One region of the Nocardia sp. NPDC058705 genome, then DNA from elsewhere that is predicted to be linked to it. Evidence: riboswitches for the same ligand, from Rfam matches in the RefSeq annotation. Region 1 holds a riboswitch; each other region holds the start of a gene.
The links. A riboswitch is a leader RNA that binds a small molecule or an ion and turns the genes downstream of it on or off. The one in region 1 is predicted to bind S-adenosylmethionine.
Positions count from the first base shown of each region.

Region 2: linked by a shared signal. The riboswitch ahead of ACFW6D_RS21210 (ABC transporter substrate-binding protein) and the one ahead of ACFW6D_RS22030 (rhodanese-like domain-containing protein) in region 1 are both predicted to bind S-adenosylmethionine.
Region 3: linked by a shared signal. The riboswitch ahead of ACFW6D_RS13940 (ABC transporter substrate-binding protein) and the one ahead of ACFW6D_RS22030 (rhodanese-like domain-containing protein) in region 1 are both predicted to bind S-adenosylmethionine.
Region 4: linked by a shared signal. The riboswitch ahead of ACFW6D_RS29465 (aminotransferase class V-fold PLP-dependent enzyme) and the one ahead of ACFW6D_RS22030 (rhodanese-like domain-containing protein) in region 1 are both predicted to bind S-adenosylmethionine.

Region 1 covers NZ_JBHYRN010000020.1:96,448-101,265, reverse strand. Annotated here, with positions in the region: partial or broken gene ACFW6D_RS22040 (N-6 DNA methylase) at 1-430, opposite strand, end outside; gene ACFW6D_RS22035 (O-succinylhomoserine sulfhydrylase) at 1,804-3,012, opposite strand; gene ACFW6D_RS22030 (rhodanese-like domain-containing protein) at 3,023-3,439, opposite strand; SAM riboswitch class IV at 3,457-3,575, opposite strand; gene ACFW6D_RS22025 (hypothetical protein) at 3,621-4,079, opposite strand; gene ACFW6D_RS22020 (FAD-dependent oxidoreductase) at 4,270-4,818, shown strand, end outside.
Region 2 covers NZ_JBHYRN010000019.1:34,920-39,737, forward strand. Annotated here, with positions in the region: gene ACFW6D_RS21200 (ABC transporter substrate-binding protein) at 1-105, opposite strand, end outside; gene ACFW6D_RS21205 (LLM class flavin-dependent oxidoreductase) at 102-1,172, opposite strand; partial or broken gene ACFW6D_RS21210 (ABC transporter substrate-binding protein) at 1,201-1,497, opposite strand; SAM riboswitch class I at 1,613-1,705, opposite strand; gene ACFW6D_RS21215 (hypothetical protein) at 1,948-2,661, shown strand; gene ACFW6D_RS21220 (hypothetical protein) at 2,719-2,928, opposite strand; gene ACFW6D_RS21225 (AbrB/MazE/SpoVT family DNA-binding domain-containing protein) at 3,012-3,347, opposite strand; gene ACFW6D_RS21230 (glycosyltransferase family 2 protein) at 3,422-4,594, opposite strand; gene ACFW6D_RS21235 (LppM family (lipo)protein) at 4,596-4,818, opposite strand, start outside.
Region 3 covers NZ_JBHYRN010000009.1:121,271-126,088, reverse strand. Annotated here, with positions in the region: gene ACFW6D_RS13950 (MFS transporter) at 1-1,151, opposite strand, end outside; gene ACFW6D_RS13945 (FMN-dependent NADH-azoreductase) at 1,129-1,755, opposite strand; SAM riboswitch class IV at 1,974-2,088, shown strand; gene ACFW6D_RS13940 (ABC transporter substrate-binding protein) at 2,108-3,265, shown strand; gene ACFW6D_RS13935 (ABC transporter permease) at 3,265-4,818, shown strand, end outside.
Region 4 covers NZ_JBHYRN010000039.1:1,886-6,703, reverse strand. Annotated here, with positions in the region: gene ACFW6D_RS29475 (AAA family ATPase) at 1-347, opposite strand, end outside; gene ACFW6D_RS29470 (DUF6183 family protein) at 584-1,702, opposite strand; SAM riboswitch class IV at 1,815-1,929, shown strand; gene ACFW6D_RS29465 (aminotransferase class V-fold PLP-dependent enzyme) at 1,971-3,287, shown strand; gene ACFW6D_RS29460 (hypothetical protein) at 3,338-3,595, opposite strand; gene ACFW6D_RS29455 (Uma2 family endonuclease) at 3,606-4,241, opposite strand; gene ACFW6D_RS29450 (flavin reductase family protein) at 4,282-4,749, opposite strand.

The sequences.
Region 1 (4,818 bases):
ACCACGCCAGCTCCAAGCTTCGACCTGGGTCGCCGAAGCTCCATGCGGCGGTGCTGGTAGGGAGCGCGGCCTTGCCATATGGAGGATTGGTAAGGATGCCGTCGAACGTCACCCCCACGAAGCCGTCCGAGTGCAGGCCTGTCGTACGAAGCTCCGCGTCGGCTCCGTGTACCGATAGATTCGTCTGTGCCGCAACAAGATTCCACAGGGTCTGCACCCCTCCGTGGAGTTGGTAGCTCCGCGCCTGCGTCGGCGAGCCGTGACGCGCTGCAGCGACCAGCAACTCACCGGCCCCACAGACCGGGTCGTAGAGCGAACTCCCCGGTGACGGATCAAGCAATCCGATCAAGCAGTCGGCGATGCCGGTCGGTGTGTATCTCCCACCGTGACGGCCCATCCGGCGGCCGGTGTCCTCCAGAAACGCAGACATGCCCGAATCATCGGCATCGAACCCGAGCGGTATCCGATCAATGGCTCGAACTACGTCGGACAAGCCATGATCGGCAGCTGGGTCCAGCCGCAGAAACACAGGAATCACCGCCTGCCGACCGTCGAAGTCGATCGCCGCCTCGGCCAGCACAGAGCAAGTATCGGCCCAGTTCTCGGACTGAGTAATCGTGTGCCAAACACCCGACTGCCGCGTCCGGAGAAAGATCAGCGAGATGACCAACTCTTGCACGATGTCCATGGGGTACGCCCCGCGAAGCCGGTCGGCGACCACCCACAACTGCGTGGCGAGGCTTGGGGTAGGACCGCCGGACCGCCGGACCGCCGACGGACTCGGCGCAGGCGTCACCGAGGACGTTCGGGTCGTGATGGCCAGGCGGTCACCGTAGGTCGTGCCGACCGCCTCGTGTGGTCGTAACCGGTTGCGCGGAATAGATCGACGACCCAGCCATTGCACAAGTTCGGTTATGGCGAACAATTCCTGTCCACCGGCGACGATCGGAGAAGGAAAGTTCGCATGCCGGGTACGCCAGTTGCTCACGGCACTGATCGTCACGCCGATCCGCTCGGCTAATTCACTCGGCAGCAGCACGCCTGGCGGCCTGCTCATCGAACCGTGGCCCTGACCGGTCGAGATGCCAAGACTGTAGGGACCGTATCGCGAGCAACCAGGTGAGTGGCGATGTCAGCGGAGATATAGCCGATCACCCTGTGTATCGTTCGGTGGTCTGCTTCCAGGTGCCGATGATGAATCGGCTCATGATGCATGATGCGATTCCTGAACAGACGAATCGTTTCGAGTTCTCGATGCAGAACTTTGCGTGGTCCGCGATAGTGCGGAAAAGCCTTGTGCAAACAAGGCACCCACATCGTACGGTCGTTTGCCGCACTCAACAGCGATACCCAGAAGCCGAATGTCAGCTGCGCTACCACGTCGTCAGCGCAGCACGACGGTCGCTTGACCTTCGTCCGCGCTTGGCCGACCGCCCGTTTACCCAGCTGATCGAGCGGCGCGGCATCCCACCAGTCAGGGTGCTAGCCTGGTTCGGTAAGCCCCGAGTCCGCCTCTGCATCTGGTATCTCAGATGCATGCCGCTCGGGGCATTGCTTTTGCCCGCCAGGCGCTATCCAAAAGCATTGCGATGCAAGTACATCCGTGGTCGCCCGCCTGTTGGGACCAGCGTAGGTCTCCGGTCACAGTCCGCGCAAGTACGAACGCATACTCATTTTTGTGAAGTCGATACGGCTGCACCGACCGAACCGACTGTGAACCCCGCCCCCCGCTGCGGCGGGCCCGGCACTCCTGGGCGACCGCGGTGGCTCCACGCGCAGGTCAGGAGGTTGTTCGCGAGCCGTTCAGCTCAGGGCGTGGTCGAGGTCGCCGAGGAGGTCTTCGAGGTCTTCGAGGCCTACCGAGATGCGAACGACCCCGTCGGACAAGCCGATTGACGCGCGTCCCTCCGGGCCCATGGCTCGGTGGGTGGTGGTGGCGGGGTGGGTGATCATGGTTTTGGCGTCGCCGAGGTTGTTGGAGATGTCGATGATGCGGAGGCGGTTCAGGACCTCGAAGGCTCGTTTTTTGCCGTCGTCGCCGTTGAGGGCGAAGGTGACGACTGTGCCGCCGCCGGACATCTGTTCCTTGGCGAGGGCGTGCTGTGGATGTGATTCCAGGAAGGGGTATTTCACCCAGTCGACCGAATCGTTGATCTCCAGGAACTTGGCCACTTGCAGGGCCGATTCGGTGGAGTGGCGCACCCGCAGCGGCATGGTTTCCAGGCCCTTGAGCAAGGTCCAGGCGTTGAAGGGGCTCAGGGCTGGGCCGGTGTGGCGCATCAGGGTTTTCACGGGGCCGTCGATGTAGTCCTTGGCGCCGAGGATGGCGCCGCCGAGGACGCGGCCCTGGCCGTCGATGTGTTTGGTGCCGGAGTAGACGACCACGTCGGCGCCGAGTTCGAAGCCGCGCTGCAGCAACGGGGTGGCGAAGACGTTGTCCAGCACCACCTTTGCGCCCGCGGCGTGGGCCAGCTCGGTGACCTTGCGGACATCGACGAGGGTCTGCATCGGGTTGGCGGGGGTCTCGAAGAAGACGGCCTGGGTGGGGACCGACAGGGCCTGTTCCCACTGGTCGAGGTCGTCGCCGTCGACGAAGACGGTTTCGATGCCCCAGCGCGGGAGGATCTCGTTGCACACCACGAAGCACGAGCCGAACAGGCTGCGAGCCGCGACGAGACGGTCGCCCGCCTTCAGCAATGCGCCGAGCGCCGTGAACACCGCGGACATGCCGGATGCCGTCGCGAAGGCGGCTTCGGCGCCGTCGAGCAGGCGGATGCGCTCCTCGAACATCGCCACGGTCGGGTTGCCGAAGCGGGAGTAGACGAAGTGCTCGATGTCGCCGGTGAAGGCGGCCTCGGCGGCTTCGGCGCTCTCGTAGACGAAACCCGAGGTCAGATACAGGGCCTCGGACGTCTCGTCGTAGCCGGAACGGCGCAGGCCGCCACGCACACCGAGCGTGCCGGGACCGACACCCTCGGGCAGTGGCTTGTCGAACGAACCACCGGTGATCATGCTTTTCTCCTTATGCCTGACGCCACGGCAGGCCGACGGCGCGCCAGCCGGTGCTGCCGCGCTGACCGAACGCGTCGGGACCACCCTCGAAACCGTCGAGCACGTTGTAGGACGGTGCCACGCCCGCCGCCGTCGCCAGGTTCGCCGCGTGCGCGGAACGCTGGCCGGAGCGACACAGGAACACGACCGGGGCGTCGTCGGGGCGACCCGCGAGGGCCTGCTCGAGCTGCACGCCGAAGTCGGGGTTGCGGGTGCCGGTGCCGTCGACCCATTCGATGAAATGGGCGGGGCGTTCGATGGAGCTGGTGTCGGGGATGCCGATGTGTGCCCACTCGCCTTCGGTGCGCACGTCGACCAGCACGGCGCCGGGGTGCTCGGTGAGCAGCTCCCACGCCTTCTCAGGGGTGATGTCGCCGGCGTAAGTCATGTCGATCCTCCTGCGTGAATCCGCTCTTGCCGTGCCGGAACTCCGGAACACACGGCCAGGTCGTCACCCGGAGCACCCCACCGCGGAGGAGGGTTGCCGACCAGCGAGCCGGGGCTTGACGCTGGCACTCATGACCTTGCGATCTGAGATTGCCTCGGCACCGGTCATCGTGTCAAACGATTCAGAAGGTGCACACCAGCCACGCGCCGTCGGCGCGGGTCAGTTTCCAGTTGGTGGTCGCGGGGTTGCCGTTGACCACGACGGTCGCGTCGATTTTGGCGCGGTCGCCGTTGACGGTGGCGTTCTCGAAACCCTTACCGTCGATCGTGACCGTGGATTTCGGGCCACCGAGCTGTTCGGAAAGGCCGGAGCTCTCCTCGTTGAAGCCTTCGCAGGCCACACCCGTCGGCGGACGCAGGTCGCTGCGCGAGCGGGCGTCGATATAGTTGGTGACGGCGGCCGCGAGCCGGTCGGCCTCTGTGACATTTTTCTCAGCGGGCGAGAGCAGTCCGCCCAGCACGATGCCGATGAGCACGATGATCGCCACCACCGCTGCCGCGACGAACGGGACGATGGAACGCTTGTCGGTCTGATCCACCACTACGGGCTGGTCATCCGAGCCTGTTTGCTCCTCGTTCATGCTGTAATCCTCGCAGACCCGCGCGGGCGGCTACACCGCACGCCGGGTGGCCGCAATGCCGCAGCTAGAATCGCGTTGATTGCGGCTGCTGCCGACGTCGATGGCAGCTGCCAGTAAGTCGGATATTCGACTTAGCCTAAGCTAAGTTGACGCCGTCAAATCAGTTCTCGACCAAAGGGTGCGCGTAGACATGACCGAACAGAGTGCAGCTACTCGCCCGCTTCGCATTGCGATCGTGGGCGCGGGACCGGCCGGTATCTACGCCGCCGACGCCCTGATGAAGTCCGATGCCGAGGTCAGCATCGACCTCTACGAGCGCATGCCCGCGCCCTTCGGCCTGATCCGCTACGGCGTCGCCCCCGACCACCCGCGGATCAAGGGCATCATCACCGCCCTGCACAAGGTCCTCGACAAAGACCAGGTCCGCCTGCTCGGCAACATCGACTACGGCACCGACATCACCCTCGACGACCTGCGCCAGTTCTACGACGCGGTCATCTTCTCCACCGGCGCCAACGCCGACCGCGCCCTGGGTATCCCCGGGATCGAGCTCGATGGTTCCTACGGTGCCGCCGACTTCGTGTCCTGGTACGACGGCCACCCCGACGTCCCCCGTTCCTGGCCCCTCGAGGCTGAGAAGGTCGCGGTCCTCGGTGTCGGCAACGTCGCCCTCGACGTGGCCCGGGTGTTGGCCAAGACCGGTGACGAGCTGCTGGCGACCGAGATCCCGCCGAACGTC
Region 2 (4,818 bases), on a different contig from region 1:
CGGACCGGCCTGGCCGCCCTGATCGCCGGTGCCGCTCCCGCACGCCACCACAGTGGTCGCGGCGGCGAACACACCGGCGAACGCGGAGAGACGATGTCGAATCACGAGGTAACTCCAGACAATTGGCGACCTGCGGCCAGCGGACGGCTCGGAATGCGGCGGCGCAGCTCGGGCGCCACCTCGGCCTGGAACAGCTCGAGACTGCCCAGGTAGTCGGCTTCGGTGCGGCCGTCGCGTTCGGCGGACAGGTGGATCACCTCGTGCCCGAACTGCTCGTGATAACGGCCGACCTTGTCGATCACCTGCTCCGCACTACCGACCAGCGCCGACGATCGGGCGATGAAATCTTCGACGGTCTCGAACACGACCGGATTGCCGACCTTGCGCTGCAAGGCGGTCCGTGCCTCGTAGAGCGGCCGGAACACCTCGACGGCCTCCTGCGAGGTCCGCGCGACATGGAAACCCGCCGTGCCCGCCCCGACCAAGGCGTCAGCCGGGTTGTGACCGTAGTGCGCCCACTGTTCGCGATAGTGGCGGATCAGCTCGGCATACGGCTCGATCGGATGGGTGACATTCGCCGAGAACACCGGATCACCGTGGCGCGCGGCCAGTTCCACCGACTCCCGGCTCGTCGCACTGCCGTGCCAGATCCGCACGCGCGGCTGCAACGGTCGCGGGAGCGCCTTGGCCGCGGTGAGTGACGGCCGAAATTGGCCCGACCACGTCACCTCCTCGCTGTCCCACAGCGCCCGAAAGAGTTCGTACCCTTCACGATTGCGCTCCCACTGGTCCTCGGTGGTGACGTGATAGAGCTGCGCTTGCGCCGCCCCGTTGCCCTTGCCGATGATCAGCTCGAGCCTGCCCTCGGACAGGTTGTCGAGCGTGGAGTAGTCCTCGAACGCGCGCACCGGATCGAGCAGGCTCAAGGTGGTGACCGCGGTGAACAGGCTGATCCGCGTGGTGACCGCGGCGATATGGCTCAGTACCACCGGGGGAGCGCCGGACAGGAACGGGTCCTCGTGCCGCTCACCGACCGCGAATCCGTCGTAACCGAATTCTTCGGCGCGCCTTGCCTGTTCGATCACTTCGTGCAGGCCGTCACGCGTTGTCGGGACCACACCGGTGACCGGGTCGGGCACCCGGGTGATCAGTGTCATCAGCAGGAATTTCATGCCCGTGCTCCTGATCTCTCGAACGAACTCATGCGGCGGGCTTCTTCGGCAGACCGGGCGGGTTGATGCGCGACTCGGTGACCTTCTCCGAATCCAGCCCCCAGCGATCGGGGACCTTCTGATAGCTGCCGTCGGCGATGGCATCGACGAGGGCCTTGTGGACGGCGGTGTTGAGGCCGCTGTTCTTCTTGGTGAGCACCGCGATCTCGCCTTGCAGGGCGTCACCGGCACCGGAAAAGGTGGCGATGAGCTTGGTTTCGCCTGTGGTCGTCGAGTGATAGACACCGGACGGGTTCGGCCCGAGGTAGCCGTCGAGGCGCTTGGAGGGTGCCAGGAACCGGCGATCCGGGGGAGGTCGTCGGCGGCACCAGCGGGCGGAGCATCGCCCAGCGGGGCGGTCTCGACGCCGGAGACAGTGGACGCGGTCAGCACGAAAAACTCCTCCATCGATCCCGGCAGAAGCACCCGCACCCTCGAAGGGCGGGTTGCTGCGACGTCGTAGAGCCGGGTCTCTCGGTCGCTCTGGATGGTTGTGCTCGCCTGCCTCGCGGCCCGAGCTGAATCAGCATGTGACACAGGTGTCGTGGTCGCAACGGTAGAAATCAGCGTGAGCGCAGGGGTTGGAACCGGCCGCCGGGGCAGCCACAATTGCCCCGGTTCGGTTCGCTGGGAGATTGCGACGCGCCGAACCCCCGGTTACTTCACCTTGCCCGATTCACCCATCGCACGCGGTAGCGTCGGCCTTCTCTGCGTCGATGAGGAGTACGTCGTGAACATGGGGCGTCGTTCCACCACACTGACCGCGCTGACGGCCTGCGCCGCCGCGTTGCTGCTGACCGCGCCGTCGGCCACCGCTGAACCGGCCGCGCCGGTGACGCCCGCCGTCACCAGGGACGCGCCGAACGCCACTCCAGCCGCGGGCCCGGGCGACCTGCTCGGCGCCTACCGGACCGTCGTCGAGACGCTGAAAGCCATGGGTATTCAGCCGTTCCTCTATCCGACGGTTGCGGCGAACTGCACCGGTGACGGCGCGGGGCTCGTCCCGGCGGTCGCGGGTGCGGTGCCGGGTCCGTGGCCGACGAACACGCTGCCCACTCCGGGACTCGACCTGTCCGCGGTGAAGTCCGGGCAGACGTTGTTCACGTTCCTGCCCTATGGACTCGCTCCCGACACTGCTGCTACGAAGACCTCCGGGATGCAGGTGGCGTGGCTCAATATCAGCACCGGACGGGGTGGGATGGCTTCGATGGGGCCCATTGCCGACCTCGTTCGGGCGATGGTTCCGCCCGAGGTTCCTGTAGAACTGCGGCCGCTGGCTGAAAACGCGATTCGCGACTTTCTCTTCGCCGCTGTTCCCGTCGGTGGTGTGCGTGCGGTGCCTGTGGACACTGGGCGTGGCACTGTGCTGGCTGCCGTCTTCGGAACCACTGACAACGCGGGGCGGTCGTGCTTCTTCTTTCCGACCGTCGGCATCACTGAGGTTCCTTGAAACCTGCCGGGCGCCGTCCGCTCGGTTGAGGTACCCGCCGTGGCAACAGTCGTTCGCTTATGGAGCGGTGAAGATGTCGTGGGTGCCTATTCGCCGCCAGATCACATGGGCCTCACCCGTCGTCACCGAGTCGCCGTAACTGAACGTCGCGCGCCCGTCAGGCGCCCACGTCATCTCCCAGATGTTGTCGTAGCCCTTCATCTTCTTGACGCGCAGTCCAGGGCGGAACCCGGCTCCGGCGCGCAGATCTTCGACCAGGATCGACACCGATCGTAGGAAGGCTACTTGCTGATCGCGAGTCAACTTTTGCCAATCTCGGGTGAAGAGCGTCAACCAGGCATAGGTGGGCATCAGTGCCGCTCGGGCTGGATCTCGGCCAGGTCGATGCCTGCGGAGGCAGCCAGTCCTCGCAAGAACGAGTCACCATCTTCGAAGACCTCGTGCGGGACGCCCGCGGCCAGTTCCTGGTCAGCTTCTTGCTCTTTGCGCTGCCATTCCGGGGTAAAGAACCATGCCTGATCGACCGGGATCGACCGATAGCCGCGCACCGTGACATCACCAGCCTCGTTGACCGTGAATTCCAGTTCGTCATCCTCGCGAACATGCAGCACGGCACGGATTTCCTGAGGCAGAGTCACTTGATGGCGACTGCCTCGGATGCGTGCACGGATGTTCATCGCGGTCATGCCACAGTGTAGCACGGTGCTACGGTGCTACAGAAGTCGACGGCCGCCAATTGTGTCGACAAGCTGGTACTCGGTCAGGCGCGGCGGGCGATGGCCTCGTCGGGAGCGACCAGGGGGCGCTGCTTCCAGCGGAGGCGGCCGGTTTGGTGGCGGTGGTGGGAGCGGGTCCACAGGGATAGGTAGTGGGCTACTGCTACCGGGTGGGCCAGGGCTGAGGCTAGGTCGGAAGGTGTCGGGGGGCGGCGGGTTTCGATGGTGCGGGCGGTGAGGCGGCTGGTGACTGCGGCCAGGTAGCCGAGGATTCCCGCGCGGCGGGTTCGGCCGCGGCCGAGTAGGGCGGCCAGTGGGGGGATCCAGTAGGCGAGGGTGGCGAGGATCCCTATGGCTGCGCCGGTGTCGCGGCGGCCGCCGTAGGCGGACCAGAGCCAGCGGGTGTAGCCGTCGGTGAGTTCGGTTGTGCCGGTGTACATTCGGGTGCTCGCTGCGGGGCCTGCGGTGACCAGAGCGGTGCGGTGGCCTACTCGGCGGATCGAGCGGGCCAGGTCGAGGTCTTCGGTGGCGCTGGCGGCTACGGCTGCGTGGCCGCCTGCGGCGCGGTAGGCCTCGGCGTCGACGGCGAGGAACTGGCCGCAGGCTACGGCGGTGGAGGGGCGCAGGCTGTGGTTGGAGGGGCCTACGGGCAGGGTTGATGCCCATGACCAGGCGAGCAGGGGCTGGACCAGGCGTTCGGTGGGCGAACCGGCTTCCTGGATCGGCCAGGCCGAGACCAAACCTGCTCCGCGCCTGCGTAATTCGGTGACCGCCGCTGCGACGGCGTGGGGTGCGAGGCGCACATCGGCGTCGACGAAGACCAGGGCTGCCGCGTCGGTGCGGGCGGCGAGGCGGGCGCACGCTGCTGCTTTGCCGGTCCAGCCGGGGGCGGGGTGGGCGGCGGAGCGGAGCACGGTGAAGCGTTCGTCGCCGGCGATCGCGGTCAGTGCGGCGTCGTAGGTGCCGTCGGTGGAGGCGTCGTCGAGGATCAGCACGTGCAGGCGGGGGACACCGGTCTGGGCGCGCAGGTCGGCGATCAGGGCGGGTAGGTGCTCGGCTTCGTCGCGGGCTGGCACGCAGACCGTGACCGGTTCGATCACGCCCGCGACGCCGCGCGGCAGGGTGCGCAGGGTGAGCAGGTTGTAGGCGGCGGTGCTCGCGCCGAGCGCGGCGAGGCCGGTGCCTGCCCAGGTCAGGTAGCGAGCCGCCGCGCCCATGTCAGCGGCCCAGTCTGCGGCTGGAGATCTCGCGCCACATCTCGGAGGGGGAGAAGCCGCCACGGGGGGCGTGCGGTGGGGCGGGGTTGCGGTCGCGGAACGCCAGCCCGGCGATCAGCGCGGCCACCGCGAGGGTGATACCGCCGACGATGCCGGCCCAGCCCGCGAACGAGCGGGTGTTGGGGTCGGCGTATTTCACCTCGGCGCGCAGGGTCGACACCTCA
Region 3 (4,818 bases), on a different contig from region 1:
GCGGCTCCGATGAATCCGAGTGTTGCGATGGCGAGGGCCACGGCGGTGAATCCGTTTTCGGCTACCAGGTTGGCCAGTTGGGGGCCTGCGCTGGCGCCGAGGAACAGGGCGAAGGTGTAGAGGGCGGTGGCGGCGCCTCTGGCTTCGCCTGCTCGGGCGGCGATGGCTTGGACGGCTGCGGGGGCGGCGATTGCTATTGCGGCTACGAAGACGAAAAGGCAAGTGCCCACCCAGATTCCGCCGAAGGGTAGGGCGGCGATGGCGGCTGTGGTTCCGGCTGTTGTCAGAGAGGTGATGAGGCGGCGTTCGGGGTTGATCGCACCCAGTCTGGTCGCCAGTAGCGGGATCGCGATCATCGCGGGGATGGCGCTGGCGCGTAATACGAGCAGGGCAGTGCTACTGGTGCCGACACCTTCGTGCGGCGCGAGTTGTACGCCGGTGTAGATCCCGACGAAGGAGCCGAGGACGGCAAGGCAGCTGAGGTAGAGCAGGGCCAGGCGTGGTGCGCGCAGCAAGGAGGCGAATGCGGTGAAGGCCGAGGCCGCCGATGCTGTCGAGTCGGCGCGTTGGCCTGGTTCGAGTACCGCCCGTAGTGCCAGTGCCGAGATCGCGAAGGCCGCCGCGCCGACCACGAACACCGCTCGCCAGCCGAACGCGGCGTCGACGAGTTGCGCGAACACCTGCGCGAGCACGCCCGCGCCGAGGAACGAGCTGGTCAGGCAGGTCAGGGCGAAGACCCGGCGCTGCGGTGCGATGCGTTCGGCGAGGTAGGCGAACGCGGCCGGTGCGAAGAACGAGGCCGTCAACCCCTGCACCACCCGCGCGGCGATCCCGGTGCCGAGACTCGGTGCCGCGATCACCGCAAGGGTGGACAAGGCCGTCGCCGCCAGACCCCCGACGATCACCGGGCGGCGTCCCCAACGGTCCGACAGCGGGCCGGTGACGAGGAAGCCGGCGCCGTAGGCGAGCCCGAAGGCAGTGGTTGTCCAGGTCACCGCGGCGTGGGTGGTGTCCCACGCCGCGGCCAGGTCGCCGAGCACCGGCAGCACCACGTAGAGCTGCCCGACGACGAGAATCCCGACGGCACAGATCGTCGCGACTGTCCGCCCCGTCGGCGCCCATGTCGCTTCAGTAGTCGCCGGCGAGCTCACGTGCCCGCTCCTGCGCGGCAGCGAACCCGACCTGCGGGTCCTCGGTGAGCACGGTCGGCGCGAAGCGGATCTCGGCGACGTCCTTCACACCGATGAATCGCAGCCAGTCGTGCACGAACGGGGTGGCGAAGTCGCTGCCGAACTGGATCGGCACACCCGGCTGGTGCACGCCACTGGTGAACACCGTGACCGCGCGCTTGCCGTCGAGGAGCCCGCTGTAGCCGACCTCGGGATCGAAGCCGAACGCCCAGCCGGGCTGGGTGATGATGTCGACGTACTGCTTGAGGATGTAGGGCACGCCGTGATTCCAGATCGGGATGTTGACGACGTAGAGGTGGGCGGCGGCGAACCGGTCGAAGACGGTGCGGGCCTGCTCCCAGGCGGCGACCTGCTCGGGGGTCTGTTCGGATCCGGTGAACACGGCCAGTTTGGCGGCGGCCGCGTCGGTGCCGAAGTCGGGCAGCCCGGCGTCGAACAGGTCGAGTGTGTCGACCTGCAGGGTGGAATCCTTCGCCGCGAGGGCCTCGATGAAAGTTGTTGCGATGGCGCGAGATTGGCTGAGTTCGCCGCGTGCGGAGGCATTGATGTGCAGCAGTGTGGTCATGGGAACAGGAGTACCGAGCGCGGCGAACGGCGACAATGATTTGTCGCATGCTGCGCGGATTACCGCATGCGCGCCGCCGTCTTTTGTCTCGAGCTGATCGCAAAACACCAGGCGCCGAATTGCCGCAGGTGGCTCCGTATCCGAGTGCCCCGCAACCACATCGAGTACCCCGAAGGCGGAACAGGCGCGCCTGAATCCGCTGCTAGATTTCGGCCCACGGTCACGAGTATCAGCACGTTCGAGCCCCGGCTCGCTGATCGGCAACCCTCGCTTGCGGTGGGGTGCCCCGGGTGACGACCAGGCGATATCGCTCGGGTATCGCAAGCGCTGTCTTCACGAAGGAATACCAGCAATGAGCAAGTTCTCTCTCGGCTCGCGTCGTCGTGTCGAAATCGTGGCGGGCGCACTTGCCGCGGTGAGCATCGCCGCGACGGTGGTCGGCTGCAGCGACAGCGGCGGATCCGATTCCGGCCCGGTCTATTTCGGCATCTCCGGTCCGCGCACCGGGCCTTCTGCGGAGTACGGGCGTCTGTGGCAGCAGGGATTCGACCTGGCACTGGACGAGATCAACGCGGCGGGCGGAATCAACGGCCGCAAGGTCGAATTGAAGTGGGAGGATTCGCAATCCGATCCCAAGCAGACCGTCCCGATCGCCACCAAATTCGTCGACGACAAGTCCGTGATCGCCGAACTCGGCGACTTCTCCTCGCCCGCCTCGATCGCCGCATCGCCGATCTACAACCGCGGCAAGCTCGTTCAGTACGGCTTCACCAATTCCGCCGTCGACTTCACCAAGGCGGGCAACTACTCGTGGAGCCCGTCGATCACCCTCGACGTCTTCCAGGAACGCAATGCCCAGTGGGTGTCGAAGAAGGCCAAAAAGGTCTCGGTGGTCTACCTCGAAACCGACTGGGGCAAACAGGCTTTCCAGTTCTTCGAGAAGTTCGCCGAGGAGAAGGGAGTCGAGATCGTCTACTCCTCGCCGATCCTGCCCGACTCCACCGATGTGAAGCCGATCCTGATCAAGGGCCGCGAAGCGAACCCCGAAGCCTTCGTGCACCTCGGCTACGGTCCCGACGGTGCGCTGGTGATCAAGCAGTTGCGTGACGTGGGCTTCGCCGGGCAGTTCTTCGGCGGCCAGAACACCCCGCAGTTCATCTCGCTGGCAGGCGCGGCGGCCGAGGGCGACATCGTCAACGGCATCTTCAGCCCGGCCGACCCGGACCCGAAGGTCCAGGACTTCGTCACCAAGTTCCGCACGAAGTTCAACACCGATCCCGGCGACTTCAACGTCTACGCCTACGACGCGCTCAATGTCGTCGTGCAGGCGGCGAAGAAGGGCGGCGCCACCCGCGAGGGCATCCTCGACGGCCTGAAAACCGAAACCCAGTTCACCGGAATCGGTTTGGGCACCTTCGCCTTCGACCAGGAAACGCGGCGCCCGAAGGGTGTCACCCCGCGTGAACTGGTGCTGAAGGAAGGCAAGTTCGTGCCGACCGGCAACCGCTGATGTTCGACACGCTCATCGCGGGGGTGGTCCACGGCAACGCGTACGCGCTGCTCGCCGTGGGCATCACCCTCATCTTCGGCGTCACCAATGTCATCAATTTCGCGCACGGCGCGGTGTTCGCCCTCGGCTCGATCCTGGGTTGGTGGCTGATCGCCGAACAGGGTTTCCCGTTGTGGCTGACCCTCGTGCTGGTGGTTGCGATCACCGCGGCGGTCGGTGTCGGCATCGACCTGCTGGCCGTGCATCCGCTGCGCAAAGCGCCTGCCATCGCGGCGCTGCTGGCGACGGTGGCGGCCGGGTTGATCATCGAGAACCTGACCCAGATCGTGTTCGGACCGGAAACGCGGCCGTTCCCACAGGTATTGCCCACCAACAACTTCCAGCTCGGCGGCGTCCGCTTCGGCACCTCCGATCTGGTGATGTTCGCGATCACCCTGGTGGTGATGCTCGGCCTGGCCGGGTTCCTGCGGTTCAGCCGCTACGGCCTGGCGATTCGCGCCACCGCTCAGGATCCGGATGCCGCCGCCCAGATGGGGATCGGCGTGAGCCGCATCCAGGTGCTCGCCTTCGCCATCGCGTCGGGGCTCGGCGGTCTGGCGGGAATCTTTGTCGGCCTGTACAACTCGAACATCTCGCCGACCAGCGGCACGCTCGCCGGGCTCACCGGGTTCGTGGCGGCCACCATCGGTGGGCTCGGGTCGATTCCGGGCGCGGTGATCGGCGGGTTCGCCCTCGGCATCGTGGAAGCCTTCGGCATCTACACCTTCGGCGACGGCTACCGCGACCTGATCACCTTCGGGGTGCTGGTGGCGTTTCTGGTGTTGCGGCCCGGTGGCCTGCTGGCCAAGGTGCCCGCGATCAGTTCCGAACCGCTCACCGGCACCTTCCTCGGCGCCGGGCGACAACTCCGGATCAGATGGTGGCACGCGGTCGCGGTGTTCGCCGTGGCGGCACTGATCGTGCCGCTGGTCGCCAACAACTACGCCATCGTCGTCGGCACCCAGATCCTGGCCTACGCGATCATCGCGGTCTCGATGACGCTGGTCGCCGGTTCGGCCGGGCAGTTGGTGATCGGCCAGGCCGGGCCCATCGCGATCGGCGCATACACCTCCGCGATCCTCACGGTGAATCACGACTGGCCGTTCCTGGCCGCTGCCCTCGCGGGTGGGGTGCTGGCCGCGGTGATCTCGTCGGTCCTTGCCGCGCCGCTGTGGAATCTGAACGGGCACTATGTCGCGATCGCCACGCTGGGCATCGGCATCGTGATCGTGGCGGTGATCCGCAACTGGGAGTCGGTGACGCGCGGCAGCTACGGCATCTTCGGTATCCCCGTGCCCAGCATCCTCGGTCACGAGTTCACCGAGAACACCGAGGTGTTCCTGCTTGACCTGGTGTTCCTGGCGATCACCCTCGCGGTGGTGGTCGGCGTGCAACGGTCGCGGCTCGGCACCGCGCTGCGTGCGGTCGGTGCCGACGAGGTCGCCGCGCGGTCCTCCGGTATCCCGGTGCGCGACTACAAGGCACTGGCCTTCGCGATCAGCGCCCTGTTCTCC
Region 4 (4,818 bases), on a different contig from region 1:
ACGATCTGGGTGAGCACGTCGTAGGTCTCGGCGGCCAGGATCGGCACTTCGACAGTGGCGCCGGGTGCGATCACCCGAACCAACGGCAGCCGACTGTCGCCGTCTACCGGAATCGGCGTATCCACCTCAGCGCGAAGGGGATTGGCGCGAGTGGGGTTCTGGCGCAGCAGCGCGATCAACGCATCGGCCAACTCGGGACTTGCATGCCGGTGTCGCCGCGCGGCCCGCCGCACGAACATCGCGACATCCTGCTCACGCCCCGCCAACGCCAACCTCGCCAGGTGGACGAATTCATCGGGCAGATCAGCGCTCACGTCCGCCGAAGTGGAGCTCAAGGCGTATGACATGGTCTTCTTCCGATCTGATACGTGGACTGTTTTCGCTTCACTCGATCGTACGGCGTCCATCGCGGGCAAAGTTCACCCCTTGTGTACCGGTTTGACATCGGACCCCACCCGCAGCGCCACATTGATCTGCCGAGCCCTCAGCGCAGCAATTCCCTTCGTCGGATGCTAGTTCCGCCGGCCCCCCTCATGGGCGATTCCCGCCGCGTCGGGCGTGCCTCACCGCGCGAACGCGCCGGTCAGTCGGTGTCGGTGGCAGCGAGGATCGACAGGGCGGGTTCGGGGGTCAGTGCGACGATGCCGATATCCCAGGCGACGCGCTCGAACCATGCGGTATCGGCCTCGAAGGTGAACCAGTGGCAGTCCCGCGCGAGGCGGGTGACATGGTCGATGGTGTCGAATTCTGTTGCACCACACAGTGCCCCGAGCGAACGCCAGGCGCGCAGACGGCCGTAGGCCGCGCCTTCGCCGTGGTTGTAGGCGCCGCCGTTGGCCGCCGCGGCGAACAGCATCGACCAGACCTGCCCGGGTGTGGACGGGGTGACCACGAGGTCGGTCGCCGACGGGTGCCGGGCGTGTAGGCACTCCAGCGACAAGGTGTCCATGAGGGCCGCCGTCGTCGCCGGGTCGGGGACGCTGCCGAGTGCGAAGGTCCGAGATTCGATGCGCCCGTTGGATTCTCGCTTCCAGTTCGCGACAGCCTGCGCGAGTCGGTCCGCGACCGCGGGGTGGGTAGTTTCCTTGGCGCGGGGGAGGGCGAGTCGAGTGCGTCTGCTCAGCGCGGGGGAGGTGTCGGCACTGAACGGCAGGCCGACGCTCGAACCGTGCTGGCTGAATTGGCGCAGCGCGAGCCCGTGCTCGAAGGGTGTGCGTTCGAACGGCAGCACGCGCAGCGGATGACCTGACCAGTGCGCCGAATTCGCCCACCGCACGAGCCCGTCGTGGTCGGCCACCGTGACGCCGCGCAGGATCAACTCCTGCAGCAAACAGGCACGCAGCTCGTCCGCGATCGGCCCGATCAGACCGGCTTGACCGAACGCGGCGACGGCCTCGTCCGCTTCCAGCGATCCGGCCAGCTTCGCCGCTATCCGGCCCGCCCGGCTCTTCTCCGGCTTCGTCGCCGCGAGCACCCGGAGCGCGGCCCCGGCCCTCTCCGGTGCGGAGGCGTGGAGCAATGTGCCGACGCAATCCTCGACAATCCAATTACCGGCACCGTAGGCCGTGGCCGCCGCTCGGCCGAGCGACACGGCGAACTCGAGATCGCCTGCGCCAACACTACTTTCGATCCGCTCCCGGATGTCGCGATAATCGTCGCGCTGCGGGAACTCGCGAATGATCTGTTCGATCTCGACGTGCACGAGCCCAGCGTACGCATCTGCCGTGCCGAGGCAATCGAAGTTCGGCGCGGTAGGAGGCCACTTCCGCCGGGGTAGTTGACAGGCCGCGAGGTCATCTGTCACTCTCGTTGCAGGTCACGAGTACCAGCGTTCAGCCCCGGCTTGCTGGTCGGCAACCCTCCTCCGCGGTGGGGTGCTCCGGGTGACGACCAGGCTGACGTCCGAATTGGGCGCGGCAAGCGCGGGCCAACTCTTGTGGAGCGGGTCCCTGAGCCGACGGGATTTCGTCATGACTGCTGTAATCGACCCCACCTGTGCCATCGCCGCCGTTTCCGGTGCCGACCTGCAGGTTCCGCTCGTTCAGGGCGGCACCAGCTCCTACGCCAACTTCGACTACGCCGCGAGTGCGCCCGCGTTGAAGCAGGTCACCGACCGGATTTCGCAGTTGCTGCCGTTCTACGCCAGCGTGCACCGGGGTGCGGGGTATGCCTCGCGGATCTCGACCGAGTGCTACGAGGCCTCGCGTGGGTCGGTTGCCCGGTTCCTCGATGCCGACGACGACCAGGTGGTGGTGTTCACGCGCAACACCACCGATTCGCTGAACCTGCTGGCCGGGTGCGTGCCAGGGGAGACGGTGGTGCTCGATATCGAACATCACGCCAACTTCCTGCCGTGGACCGAGCACGGTCGCCGGGTGGTGCGGGCCGGTGCGACTGTCGAGGAGACGATTCAGCGGGTCGTCGCCGAGTTGTGCAGCAAGCCGGCCGCGCTGCTCGCGGTGACCGGGGCATCCAACGTCACCGGTGAGGTGCTGCCGCTGGAACGGCTCGCGACCATCGCCCACCTGTGTGGTGCGCGGATTCTCGTCGACGCCGCGCAGCTGGCTCCGCATCGACGGATCTCCTTGCGCGAGACCGGGATCGACTACCTCGCGTTCTCCGGGCACAAGCTGTACGCGCCGTTCGGCTCGGGTGTGCTCGTCGGGCGGCGTGACTGGCTGGACCAGGGTGAGCCCTACCTTGCCGGTGGTGGCGCCGTGCGCAATGTCGGTGTGTCGGAAGTGGAATGGGCTTGCGCGCCGCAGCGGCACGAGGGCGGTTCGCCGAATGTGTTGGGCGCGGCCGCGATTGCCGCAGCCTGTGACGCACTCGCCGCCATCGATCCCGCCGAACTCGTTGCGCACGAACGCTTCCTGGCCGATCGTCTCCGCGACGGCCTGTCCGCGATCCCCGGCGTCGACCTGGTCACCATCTGGTCCGACAGCCCCGACTGTGTCGGCATCGTCGCCTTCACTATCGCCGACTACGCCCCCGGCCAGGTAGCCGCCTACCTCTCCGCCGAACACGCCATCGGCGTCCGCGACGGCCGTTTCTGCGCCCACCCCCTCCTCGCGAGCCTCGGCCTCGACGCCGCCCTGCGTGCCAGCATCGGCCTCGGCACCACCGCCGCCGACGTAGACCGCCTGATCGAAGCCGTCGCCACCCTGGTCGCCAACGGTCCCACCTGGGCCTACGCCGCCACCGACGGCCACTGGAACCCCACCCCCGAAACCCGACCCCTCACCGCCGCCTCCCCCGAAGGCGCGGCCCCCTGCTTGATCGGCTGACCGCCGTCTCGTTCCGCTGTCAACCGCCTGTGCTGTGGAAGTTGGCGGGACTATCCGGCCGCCTCGACCGCGTAGACGACATCGCCTACGCGGATGTGCTGGGAGATCGTGTCCGAGAAGGTGAGCGCGACCTTGGCTCCCGGGCAGAGTAGCTCGATCGCTTGCAGGACCCCGCTCGCGAGGACCTCATCTGCACGTCGGAGTTCGACGGCCGCCCCGACAGTGAAGTTGTCGGTCGTGTCGCCGACTACCGACGGATTCGCTTTGAAGCTGACGGGGTAGACACCTGTCACACGGAACTCGCTCATGGAGACGGTCTCAGGCGAGGTCGGCGTCGAGGACATCCCAGGTGATGGTGACATCGAGTGGGTCCGAGACGGCGATCGCGATGGGGTTGTGGGAGCGGAAGCGGGTGTCGGCGGAGATGTAGACGCCTGCGGTATTGAGGCGGAGGATTTCGATGGACTTCACGCGGCCGTCGTTGTTCTCCATGCGGACGATCCAGTACTGCTCGATGCCGAGTCGCGCGTATTCCGCTCGCTTGTCCACACAATCGGCGGTGACAGTCGCTGGTGAGACCACCTCGACGACCAGGAGGGCGTCGCCCGCGGTCGGCTTGGTCTTCCACTTGTCGCGGGGGTCTTCGACGCAGCGATACACGATGGCGTCGGGGCGGCGGAAGTTGAACGGGACCTCGGAGACCAGCATGTCGAGTTCGCCGCTGGCCTTCAGACACGGTTGACCGGAATCGCGCTTCCGGATCGCTTCTCGCAGAGACTGTTTGATCGCGTCGGCGATGGCGATGTGATTCGGCGATGGTGAGTCGCAGTGCACGACCAAGCCGTCTTTGACCTCGATCACCCGAGAGAGGTCTTCCGGCATCGCAAGATAGGTGTCCAGGTCGATTCCCGGGACACCGCCGCGCAACCACGACCAGTCGTATGCCTCGCTCACTGGATCAACACTAGCCTTCGAGCGCGGTTTGCCTGTTCGATCAGGTATCGAGGGCTGTCGGGCGGTGGTATTTGCCGTTGTAGTACAGCAGGGGGGCTGCTGAGGGGGAGTCTTCGGTTTGGTCGTGGACTCGGGTTACCAGGCCTACGGCCAGGGTGTGGTCGCCGAGGTCGATGAGTTTGTGGATGGTGGTGCGCAGCCAGATGGGGGTGCCGTGCAGGACCGGTTCGCCGGTGTCGAGGGTGGTCCACAGGGAGCGGTCGGTGAAGCGGTCGGCGGCGGTGCGGGAGAAGCGGTCGGCGATGTGGCGTTGGTGTTCGCCGAGGAAGTGGATGACCGCCGAATCGGCGGCGCGCAATGCGTCGATGCTCGATGAGGTGTGGGCGATGTTGAACGACACCAGCGGCGGTTCGAGGGAGAGGGAGGCGAAGGAGGTGGCGGTGAAACCCACCGGCCCGGTCTCCGCGCCGAGGGTCACCACGGTGACGCCGGCCGGGTAGTGCCGCATGGAGGCCCGATACTGCTCAGCGGTGATCCCGCTCAGGTCGTCGGGGACCACGAGTCCGGTCTCGGAAGG